DNA from 2 places in the Pseudarthrobacter adonitolis genome. Region 2 is predicted to be linked to the other one. Evidence: riboswitches for the same ligand, from Rfam matches in the RefSeq annotation. Region 2 holds a riboswitch; the other holds the start of a gene.
The links. A riboswitch is a leader RNA that binds a small molecule or an ion and turns the genes downstream of it on or off. The one in region 2 is predicted to bind cyclic di-AMP.
Positions count from the first base shown of each region.

Region 1 (5,914 bases), on a different contig from region 2:
CACCAGCGCCGTCTTTCCAGTGATGTACGACGGCAACCTTGGTGCCTCGAAGAGACCATGATGCAAAATGGCTCCTTCTTCGATCCTGTCAATCAGCTCCCTCACTCCGCGATACCAGGACCCGAAATGGTTCACTATGTGGGGCAGGTGTGGTCCATCAAACGTCTGGTTGGCGCGGATGCATGCATACCAGTTGGTCGCGTCCGGACCTGCCGGTGTGATGCCGAACAGTGCCCCGGGGGCCCAGATCTCGCCGTATTCGGCTACGGCGCCCTTGACGGTGCCCCGCCATGCGACGGCTCCAAGGGAGCGGGCGCGGAACCGGTCACCGAACATCCGCTGCCGGGTGCGGCTGAAGGTGCCGTCTGCACCGACTACCAGCTCTGCATCGTCCAGCTGTCCGGGGTCGACGATCTGCGTGTTGAAGCTGACGTCGATGTCCCGGGCTAGAGCGGCGAGCAACGCGGGCCGGGAGACCAGGTTCAGGTCGGCGCCGCCGGGGGCTGTCACCAACGTCCGCCCGCCCGGCGTCCAGAGCCGTGTTCCTGCGCCGGCAGCAATATGCGCCCAGCCATCAGTGCGGCGTGAGGCGTCAACACCAATGTCGTCGAGGGCCTTCATCGCGGCCGGCCACATGCCCAGCATGGTGCCCGACGCCGGCAGGGCCGCCGCCTGCTCCAATACTTTCACTGCCCAGCCGTGACGCGTCAGGGCCCGTGCCGTGCTCAGGCCGCCGATTCCCGCGCCGATGATGACCGCTGAATGTCCCACGCCTCAAGGCTACAGACTCCGCCCAGCCGTTCCTTCATCGCGTGAGGCCGGAAGGATAGGCGCGGATAACCGTTAGGCAGTGCGCGGTGCCCGTCCAGCTGCCGTCGGGCGGGGCTGTGCCGGGGCCAACAGTCCGCTTTCCGTCCCGGAGGGCGCCTCGGGGATTACGACGGCGACCATCCGGTTCGCGTCCGACGGAACGGACATCAGTGGTTGCCTCGCCCGGTCCGAATCCGGTGCAGCCGGCCCGGCGGTGCTGGTGTGCCACGAGAACCGTGGTCTGACCCCGCACATCCAGAACGTTGCCCGCCGCTTCAAGGCGGTGGCGTTTGGAGTATATGCAGAACGTGACCAGCGGATCACCGGTGCCATGCCAGCCCTCCGCGATGCCTTGGACGCCACCACGGTGACGCATCAGCTCACCGTTTACCCCGGCGTGGACCATGCCTTCCACAACGACACCGGCGAGCGCTACAAGGAAACCCAGGCCACGGCCGCCTGGAACGACACCCTCGCCTGGTACGGACAGTGTTCTGAGACAGCACATCCGACCTGTCGCCGTATGGGCGATCCTGCCGCGAGTAGTCTTGAAGCATGAGCACCGCTATCCCACTAACGCTCACCTTCGACGGGCGTTTCGCCCGCGAACTCGAGGAGTTGGCGGTTCCCTGGCAGGCAGAGGAAGCGCCAGACCCGCAGCTGCTCGTCCTGAACGAGCCGTTGGCCAGCGAGCTGGGCCTGGTCCCGTCCTCGCTGCGGACGCCCGAGGGGACTCGGTTGCTCATCGGCAACCAGATTCCTGAAGGGGCCACACCGGTGGCCCAGGCGTATGCCGGCCACCAGTTCGGCGGATACTCACCCGTACTCGGCGACGGCCGTGCGCTCCTGCTCGGTGAGGTCACTGACATCCACGGGCAGCTTCGCGACATCCATCTCAAGGGCTCCGGCCGGACGCCGTTCGCCCGCGCTGGTGACGGACTCGCCGTCGTCGGTCCCATGCTGCGTGAATACGTCGTCAGTGAAGCCATGCACGCGATGGGCATCCCCACCACGAGGTCCCTTGCCGTGGTGGCCACGGGCCGGCCCGTCCGCCGCGAAACCATGCTGCCCGGGGCTGTGCTCACCCGGGTGGCGAGCAGCCACCTGCGTGTCGGCAGCTTCCAGTTCGCCCGCGTCAACGGCGACACAGACCTCCTCCGCCGCCTGGCCGATCATGCCATCAGCCGCCATCACCCGGACGCGGCGCAGGCCGAAAATTCCTATCTTGCGTTCTTCGATGCGGTCATAGCCGCCCAGGCGTCCCTGGTGGCGCAATGGATGCTGGTGGGATTCGTCCACGGCGTGATGAACACCGACAACATGACCATCTCAGGCGAGACCATCGACTACGGACCGTGTGCGTTTATGGACGCGTATAACCCGGCCGCCGTCTACAGCTCCATCGACGAGGGCGGACGGTACGCCTACGGCAACCAGCCGCTCATTGCCGAATGGAACCTCACCCGGCTTGCCGAAGCACTCCTGCCCCTGTTCCATGAAGAGCAGGATCAGGCCGTTGCGCTCGCCGTAGAGTCCCTCGGCGCCTTCCGCACGCTGTACAGCGCGGCCTGGTCAGCCGGCATGAAATCCAAGCTTGGGCTGCGCGCGGACACGCACGACGACGTCGCGTCGCCTCTGGTGGACGGCGTGCTGGGCCTGCTTCAGGAAGGTCAGGTGGATTACACGTCCTTCTTCCGGAGCCTTGGTTCGGCGGCCCGCGGTACCCCGGAAACTGCCCGGGCCATGTTCGCGGACCCGGGAGCCTTCGACGCCTGGGCCGAACCGTGGCTGGACCTGGTGCCGGATGCGGACCTGATGGACCGGGTCAACCCCGTCTACATCCCCAGGAACCATCTGGTGGAGGAGGCCCTTGACGCTGCTGTTGCAGGCGACCTGGACCCCTTCAACCTCTTGGTGAACGTCCTTGCGGATCCGTACACGCCGCGGCCCGGCCTGGAACGCTACGCAGGCCCCGCCCCTGAAACCTTCGGGAGCTACCGGACCTTCTGCGGGACCTGAGTGAACACAAGGGGTGGACGACGGCGGCGCGCAGCTGGGTGCCACCCGCCGCCGTCGTGCACGGCCGGATCACGCTACGCGGACGAAGGACGCTCCGGAGAGCCAGCTGATGGAGTGGACTTCGGTCTTGTAACCGTCCACCCCGCCACTGACAACCTGGCCGTTGCCGGCGTAGACGCCCACATGGCCGGCCGTGATGACCAGGTCACCGGCGGCAGGCGTGCCCACCACCGTGCCGTACTGGTAGAACTGGCCCGGCGCCAGGTCTCCCACGCTCTTACCGACCGAGCGCAGCGCTTTCTCCACCATGGCAGTGCAGTCCTGCTGGAGGCCGAGCTGGGAATTGGCGGAAGCCAGGATGGCCGCGCCGAGTGAGCCGGCCGGCGCCTGTGCCGCCGGTGCGGACGTTGAGGCCAGCTGGATGCCGGTGTTGGTTGGGGCGGCCGGGGCCGCGGCGGCCTTCGCCGCCGGGGCCGGTGCTGTGTAGCCGGCACCGGGGATCTGGATCTGGTCGCCGGGGTAGATGATGGTGGTCATCGTCAGGCCGTTGACAGCCAGCACGTCGTTGAGTGCGACGCCGTACTTGGTGGAAATTGCGCCCAGTGTGTCGCCTGAAACGACAGTGTGAACGTTGGCCGCGGCGGGTGCCGGGGCAACTGCGGCCGGGGCAGGTGCGCTGACCTGGCCCTGAACGTTGACAGTCCCGGAATTGTCGGGGCCGTGGACGCCGGCCTGCGCCGGGGCGCCGATGCTGAACAGCAGGCCGGAGGCGGCAACAGCCACCAGGGCCGGCCGGCCGAACGTCAGGGCGTGGGCTTTGGCCGTTGAAGACAGGCCAACGAGGACGGTAGAGCTGGCAGGAACCGCACGGTGGCGTGCGGCAGTTGAAATATTGGACACGGTTGATCGCCTCTCCCATGCCTGCGGGGTGAGCTGTCGGGTTCGGGTCGGAGATACCCGGCCGGCATCGATTCCGCACAGGACGGAGCGATACTGACTTAACCCCAAGGCTTCGAAAAGCCGTGGAAACGTGGTTCCCCCGTCCCTGCCAGTTGGAAAGCGACTGGATCCCGGTCAGCGGCAGGGCTCGGCATACTGGCGGGAATGTCCCGGCTTGAGCCAGGCCACCGCATGACCATAACTTCTATTCGGCGGCAATGTCACATTCCGATAACGGAATGTAGGCCTGGAATCCACCCGTCTTTCAGCACGGATGCGCTACTCCTCGGTAACGATGTTGCAGGTCAGGCCCTGTAATCCGTATATGCCCGGTAAGCTCACCAACTATGTCCCGGTTTGTTCAAAAAATGCGGCTGCCCGCCCTCGCCGGAATGCTGGCCGTTGCCCTGGCCGGGTCGGTTGCGCTGCTTCCCTCACATGCCGCCGACGACGCGCCGCCGGGTGGCTATCCCTCCTGGCAGGACGTGCAGAACGCCAAGCAAAGCGAAGCCGGCAAAGCGGCAGAGGTCGCCAGGATCACCGGGCTGCTGGGCGGGCTCCAGACCGGAGCAGAGGCGCTGGGCAATGCGGCCGTGACGTCCGCCGCCGAGTACGCCCTGGCCGAAGTGGCGCTTCAGGCCGCCACGTCTACCGTGGACGCCCTGACCGCCCAGACTGCACGCGCCACGGCCGAACTGGGACAGTACAAAAAGGAAATCGGTGCCCTGGCAGCCCAGTCGTACAAGACTGGTGGCACCAATATGGGTTTCTTCGTTGCCCTCGACGCTGTGCAGACCAACAGCATCCAAGGCCTGAACATCGTCCAGATCGTCAGCGACAAGACTGCTGCCCTAGTGCACAAATCCGCAGCCGCTGAACGCATTTCCCGCGCCCTGGCTGAGCAGGAGCAGACAGCCAGGGCCGAACGTGAGCGCCTGGCCGGGGAGGCCAGGACCAAGCTCGACGCCGCCCAGTCCGCCCAGCAGGCGATGTCCCGGCAGATCGCGGAGCAGGAGGAGCACGGCCAGGAACTGACCGCGCAGTTGGCCTCCCTCAAGGGCACCACCGCTGCGGTGGAGGGGGAGTTCCGGCAGGGCCAGGCAGCCTTGGCCGCGTACGAAACGGCGCAGGCCGCCAAACGGGCCGCAGCCCAGGAACAGGCACGCCAACTGGCGGAGGCGGCAGCCAAGGCGGCTGCCCTCGCTGCCGCGCAGAAACCTGTGAACCCGGCGCCGGCCCCACCGGCTGTACCGGGAGTGCCCGCCCCCGCTCCCGTCCCCAGCCCGACGCCGCCACCGCCGCCCGTCGTCGTCGTGCCTTCTGTGCCGGGCGGCGCTGTGAACGACCCCGCTGGCGCAAAAAACTACGCGGCCGGCCAGCTGGGAGCCTACGGCTGGGGCCAGGACCAGTTCCAGTGCCTGGCGTCGCTGTGGACCAAGGAATCCAACTGGCTGACCACTGCCACCAACCCCTACTCGGGCGCATACGGGATCGCTCAGGCGCTGCCGGCCAGTAAGTACGGCAGCGCCGGGAGTGACTGGCTCACCAGCTACCGGACTCAGGTCAATTGGGGACTGTCGTACATCGCGGACCGCTACGGGTCACCCTGCGGCGCGTGGAACCATTCCGTGGCCAAGAACTGGTACTGACCTGCTCTGGGACGGCAGTCGGGTCACGTTCCCGGGGCTTTGGCGAATTCCGCGGCGCTGAGGAATTCAATTCCGACGAAGGCCTGATCGCCGTCCACCCAGGCGTCATGCCCTGGCGGAATGGTGTAGGAGTCGCCGGCGCTGATGTTGATCCGATTGCCATCGGTGGTCTCGACGTTGAGGGCCCCGGAAACGCAGTAACCGACGTGGTTGTTCTGGCAGGACTCGGTCTGGACCACCGGCTTGATGCAGTCCGACCAGCGCCAGCCTGGATTGAACGTGAACCGGCCAACCGTGTAGTCGCCCAGGTTGACGAGGTCCACTTCGGTTTTGTCCGGGCGGCGCTTCTCATCCGGCGTGTTGTGGGACTTGACTGCCAGCTCGGTGACGATGTTTGTAGGCATGACACGCAGACTTTCTCTGTGGAGTTTGTGTCCATCAGCTGTCTGTCCCTGGCTGCCAGACGGCATCTGAGGCGCTTACGATTGCCAGCATCC
Region 1 covers NZ_JBVAYW010000002.1:321,300-327,213, reverse strand. Annotated here, with positions in the region: gene ACZYZ4_RS04105 (FAD-dependent oxidoreductase) at 1-771, opposite strand, end outside; gene ACZYZ4_RS04100 (dienelactone hydrolase family protein) at 851-1,369, shown strand; gene ACZYZ4_RS04095 (protein adenylyltransferase SelO) at 1,366-2,829, shown strand; gene ACZYZ4_RS04090 (C40 family peptidase) at 2,899-3,729, opposite strand; cyclic di-AMP (ydaO/yuaA leader) riboswitch at 3,733-3,901, opposite strand; gene ACZYZ4_RS04085 (coiled-coil domain-containing protein) at 4,116-5,417, shown strand; gene ACZYZ4_RS04080 (cupin domain-containing protein) at 5,441-5,821, opposite strand.
Region 1: it holds a riboswitch for cyclic di-AMP, as region 2 does, so the genes downstream of both, ACZYZ4_RS04090 (C40 family peptidase) here and ACZYZ4_RS06545 (glycoside hydrolase family 16 protein) in region 2, are expected to answer to the same signal.

Region 2 (5,914 bases):
CAACGAACTTCGCTGTGGGAACCTCGTTCCAAACGAGGGGGGCAATGCGGTTGATGAGGACCGCCGCGCTTGCGATGTTTGGTCCGTAGTTCAGGCTGCCAACGAAGCAGACTACGCGGCTGCCTTGCTTTTGAACTGTCCGAGCCAAAGGTTCTGATCCGTTGGGAATGCTGCGGACAGGCCGCCCCAGGAGGCGTGACCAATCAGCGGCATCCTGTGCTCCGACTGTCAAGAGTCGGGCCCTTGCCGGCAACTGACGCTCAGCGCTGATGATCTTTCTGCTCTTTCGCGCGCGGTAGGCGGCTCTCCATCCGGAGGCCAGCACACTCTCCGCGCCAACCCTTTTCGACCATGGATCCACCGTTTGGAGGACCAGAGGTCCCTTAAGGTGGGAGGCAAGGAAAAGAACGTGAGGCCCATGTACCAAAACCGCGTCACACTCGCCCGATAGCTGCTCTGCCCGTTGGAACGCCGGCCTCGTAGCCCGTTCCTGAGCGCCGACGTCGTGGTTGCTAAAAAGGGACCTGACCAGAGATGCTGAGCGTTGCCGGGTAGGTAAGACATGCACTTCGTCGCAGCGCGTGCGGATTTCGGCCGGCAATTCGACCGGCCCGGCGAAGGTGAGGAGCGTCACTGCCACATCCCGGGGAAGATTCCGCAACACTTCGAACGGAATCATGGAACTGCCATCCCCCAGCATGGGGTCCCTGTTGGGCACGCTTTCTGTGACGTACAGAAGCCTCATTACAAGAGTTTACGGGAGCGGCCCAGCGTTTCGCCGTTCCGGCGCCGACAACTGCGGGTTTACACAACGTTAAAGAAAGCGGACGACGGTGGAGGTCCCGCCGTCGTCCGCTGTCTTAGGAGAGGTTACTGCCAAGCCCGCACGTAGTCGACAGTCATCTGTGAAGCTGCTCCGTACGCCGCTGGACCACGGCCGGAACCGGTATTCAGAACGAGGTAATGCGGATGGGTCGCCGGATTATCGCTGACAAACGTCTTGACTAGTACGCCGTCCATGTAGATGTCCGTGGTCGACGCTTTTCGCTGCATGCCGAATACGTGCCATTCGTTATCCCACGAGCCTCCCGGCTGGAACGTCTGCCACTGCCCGGCCCCGTTCATGTAGTTAGACGTCATGGGTCCCTTGGGCTCCGCAATGTCAATCTCGTTATTCGTAGGCCAGGACTGTCCGGTAGTCCACCATGCAGGCCAGTTGTAGATGTTCGTGCCGTTCCCCGAGAACTTGATTCGTGCTTCGACGTAGCCGGTAGTGAACTGGTAGCCCGTTGTTGCACCACCTCTGGGATTTGTAGAAATCAACGCGCCAGAGGTCGATGAGCTGAGCGTGAGGGCAAGGGTGCCATTGGAGACGGCAACATTATTGGGGTCCGTCTTAACGTTGTTCATCGTGCCGCAGGTGGGAGAGAACCAGCAGTTGGACCATTTGCCCGTGTCAAGGGCCGTGCCGTTGAATTCGTCGGCGAAAGCCATGGTCCACGCCCCGGGCACACCAACCGGCATAGCGCCGGTTGTTGCAAGCGGTGCCACGGCGGGCGCGGGCGCGGGTGCCGGCGCAGGTGTCGTCGATGCCGGGGCGGGAGCAGGTGCAGGCGCCGGCACCGGCGCCGGCGCGGTGGTGGGGTCCGTGGCCGGCAGTGGGGCCGGAACAGGGTTGGTGTTGCGCTTGACCTGTCCCGGGGCCTGGGCACGATTGGACGTGTCCGCGACGCGGCTCAACTCGGCGCTTTGGGGCCCTTGGTCGGAGACCTGGCCGAGGGAAACGACTCCCAGGAGGGCGACGAGTGCGGCCGCCGTCAGCGACATGTTGCGCTGGGTCTTGGCACGGCCCGCGGACTTCTTCAGCACAGACCGTCGCTGGGTGGGCGCCGCGGCTTCTTTGGAATAGGGGCGCGCGTCAGGGCGCGGCTGATCATGGGGTGCAGGCATGGGTGATTACCTCTCAACGCCTGCGGAGTTAGCTGTCGGATTCGGATGAGGCCATCCGGCCGCGCAATGCGGCTTCACCCCAAGGGCCGGCTTTAAAGCCGTGGCCCGGACACTCTGGGTCCCCCGCCTCTGCCTAATGATGTCGTGGACTCCGGGCAGCGGCAGAGCTTGGCGTCTGCCCGGATTTGGGCCTGGAAGGTCGGCCCACTTGATCGACCGTACATGACCGGACCTGATTAATCACAATCAGGTAACGAAAGTCACGCCGTCGGAGCGGCCCCTTGCGCCCGGCCTCGGTTGCCCTTCGTTTAACCCTGATCGATAGGGTGCGCCGGGACGCCGACCCACGTTTCGCCGTCGGGCACGTTGCTCAAAACGGCCGCCCCCATACCCACCGTGGCGTAGGCCCCCACGGAGGTCCGTTCCCGGACGCTGCAGTTCAATCGCAGGTAGGCCGCCCGGCCGATCCGGACTCCGCCGCCCAGCGACACACCGGCGGCGAACGTCGCGAAGTCCGCCACGTCGTCGTCGTGCGTGAAAGTCACGGACGGCATGGCCGCAACATGCGCCGCAAGCGTGACCGAAGCCGTCAGCGTCACATTCCGCAGCAGGATGCTGGCCCGGCCGATCCGGCAGCCCTCGGGGCACTCCACGGTGGGGTCGATCGCCGTGGCGTACCGGCATCGCGCACGCCCTGGGCCGCTAGCCGTTCCACCACGGCTTCCCGGGATTTTCCCGAGTCCAGGCATACCAGCACCAGTGCGTGCGTGAACTTGGAGGCGTCGTCAATGGTCCCCAGCACCGGCGCTCCGTCCACGGTGACGCCGGTCATTTCCTTGTCGTCGTCGAGCAGCCCGACGACGTCGTACTGCCCGCTGGCGCGGACCATGGTCAGGACCTCCCGGGCCAGCCCGCTTGCTGCGACCAGCACCAGTTCGCTCACCGGCGTACCCCGGCGGCCGCCCGTACGCTGTTCATGACCCGGTTCAGGCCCACGTTGTCCAGGCCGTGGAAAATCGGGAGAACTAGGGTCCGGTCCGTCAGCCGTTCGGTGTTCTGGAGCCCTGCGTTGCCAGTATCGCGCCACCGGTAGGCAGGCTGCCGGTGTGCCGCCATGGTGCCGCGGCGCGCCGAAATTCCGGCATCGGCCAGGCGGGCCAGGAGCCCTTCGCGGTCGGTCGCGAAGTCCGGGAGCACCTCGAGCCAGAAGGACTGGAAGTTGGTGGTTCCGTACGGTGGGTCGGCCACGAACCGGAGCCCGGCCAGGCCGGAAAGGCCTGCCTCATAGCTTGCGGCCATCTCCCGGCGGCGAGCCACGATCTCGCCCAGCCGGCCCAGCTGCACGATGCCGACGGCGGCCTGCAGATCCGTCATCTGGTAGTCGAATCCGACCTCGACATACACCTCTGGCGCGGCCGTGCTGTATCGGCGACGGTCCGCCGCCGGCACGTTCAGGGAGTGGCCGCGGAGGCTCCGGGCCCGTGCCGCCCAGTCCGCCCGGTGGGTTGTCAGCATGCCGCCCTCGCCCGTGGTCAGCACATTATCCGCGTGGAACGACCACACGGCAATGTCCGCCCCCGTGCCCACGGGCCTGCCCTTGTATTCCGAGCCAACAGCGCAGCCGGCGTCTTCGATAACGGTGATTTCGTGACGGTCGCACAGCTCGCGGACGGGGTCCAGGTCAACCGGCACGCCAGCCTGGTCCACCACGATCACGGCCCGCGTGTCCAGGGTCAGTGCCGCCCGGACCGCAGCCGCAGTCACGGTGCCGGTGGCCGGATCCACGTCGCAGAACACCGGCCGCGCCCCGACATACGTCACCGCATTCGCGGTGGCGATGAAGGCCAGCGATGGAACCACCACGTCATCGCCGGGACCGATGCCGGCCACCACCAGCGCCAGGTGCAGCGCGGTGGTGCCGCTGGAGGTCGCGACGGCGTGGCGCACCTCCTTCAGGGCGCTGAACCTCGCCTCGAACGCCTTCACTTTCGGCCCTTGCGTTAGCATGCCGGAGGCGAGGACCTCGGCCACGGCGCGGGCTTCGTCGTCGCCGAGCCACGGTTCCATGACGTTGATGCGGGCCAGGACGGTTTCCGCAGTCACCTGGCACCGGCCTTTCTGGCGACCGTTCTCATGTCCGAATCCTTTCCACGTTTCGCTCCCGGGGTCTGTGCATTCCGTACTGCAAAATTAGTCCGATGCATGCCGTTCCGGCGCGGAAAGCAGGCGGTCGTGTGGGCACCGGCAGGGAACACTGCGGGAATTGCGGGTACCTGCAGCGCCCTGTGCCCCAGCCGATGTCCTAGAGGACGGGAAGGACGAATTGTTCCTTGGCCTGGGCGGCTTCCTTGCCCGTCGCGAGGGCTGTCAGCTGGGCGCGTGATTCCACTCCGAGTTTCCGGTAAATCGCGGTGAGGCGCACTTCCACGGTCCGGACAGAGACATACAGGGTGGCCGCGATTTCCTTGTTCCGCATCCCGCGGGCCACCATGCGCACCAGCACACGTTCGTGGTCTGCAAGCATCAGGATCGCGGGGTTGCCGGGGGCACCTGCCGGTTCCACACGTTCGTCGAGCAGCAGCGAGTCGACGTGCTGGGCCCACGCGTGGGCCCCGGCTTCGTCGAACATCACTTTTGCTCGAAGCAGACCGTCCCGGGCGCTCCGGAGGCGGCCGAAGGCGCCGAGACGTTCGGAGTAGCACAGCAGTGTCCTGGCACGTTCCAGCAGTGATTCCTGGGGGTTTGTGCCGGCGAGGGCGTCACTGAACAGCTGGAGCGACTGCTCACCATCGGCCAGCATCGCCCGGCTCCGGGCGACAGCCATCATGAGCCAGGGCGAACGCAGGCCAACTGCATGGCTTTCCAGGTGCCACAGCGCCTGGGCGGCCTCCCGGTGCCGGCCCAGCCGGACCAGGACTTCCACCAGATCGGACTCGGAGCGGAGCAGCGTGGGGTTGCTGAAAGCCTGGCCTATCTCCCCTGCCCGCGACAGCTGCGCGAAGGCCTTGGCGAGGTTTCCCCGCATGAGGGCAAAATGCCCCTGGCACGCGGCCAGCTGCGCCGTAATCGAAGGGTGGCTTTCCGCCCCTGAGAAGTGCTGGGCGTCCGTCGCGTAGGCGCGGGCGAGTTCCTCGTTTCCGATCGCATTGGCCCGCCAGACCCGGAAGACGTGCCGCATTCCACGGTGGTATTTGGTTTCCGGTTCTGCGAGCTCGAGATCTTCGATCAGTTTCACCGCCTTCCGGACGTTCCCCGCACGGATTTCATTGTCCACTGCGAGGAACTGCGCGGTTTCGCGCCAGTTGACGGTGTTTGCCTCCAGGAAGTTCCGCACCCGGGCAAAGGCCTCCTGGGCGGCCAGATGGTGTTCGGCATAGCTCAGCGCGCGGCCCTGTACCAGAAGGGTGGCAACCGTTTCGTGCCCGCCGTCGGGCTTGCGGCCGATGTCCTCCGGTGTCCCGCTGATCGCTTCGATGAGTTGCCTGGCGCTCTCCGCCAGGGCCAGGCAGTCCGGTGAGGCGTGGTCCTTGAACTCCTCCGCGTACCGCAGCAGGCTGGTGGCATCCGCAAGCTCCCAGCGGTCCGCATAATAGAGCGCGCCGGCCACGAGCAGGCGGTTAGCGAAGGCCGGATCGTGCTGCCCGAACTCCTTCACCAGCCGGAGCACCATGCTGGAGCGCACGGTGCCGCCCTGGATGAACTGGATCTCGAAGGCGAGGCCGGTCAGCCGAAGGATCAGGGCAGGGTTCCGCGTCACGCGCTGCGCCCAGTCCAGGTAGCGCTTGGCGTAGACGAATTCACCCCGGTTCAGCAGCAGCTCGGCCACGGTGGTGAGCCTCGCGGCCGTCTCCGCTTCCCACGGGTTGATGGTCAGGGCTCGTTCAACGTATTCGACGGCGAAGGGCACTTCGCCGCTCCGGATTAGGTCAACGGCAAAGCGGAGTAGCCCGAACGGGGTCTGCCG
Region 2 covers NZ_JBVAYW010000004.1:104,347-110,260, forward strand. Annotated here, with positions in the region: gene ACZYZ4_RS06540 (glycosyltransferase) at 1-148, opposite strand, end outside; gene ACZYZ4_RS06545 (glycoside hydrolase family 16 protein) at 871-1,950, opposite strand; cyclic di-AMP (ydaO/yuaA leader) riboswitch at 1,954-2,118, opposite strand; partial or broken gene ACZYZ4_RS06550 (PglD-related sugar-binding protein) at 2,259-2,893, opposite strand; gene ACZYZ4_RS06555 (DegT/DnrJ/EryC1/StrS family aminotransferase) at 2,890-4,017, opposite strand; gene ACZYZ4_RS06560 (LuxR C-terminal-related transcriptional regulator) at 4,253-5,914, opposite strand, start outside.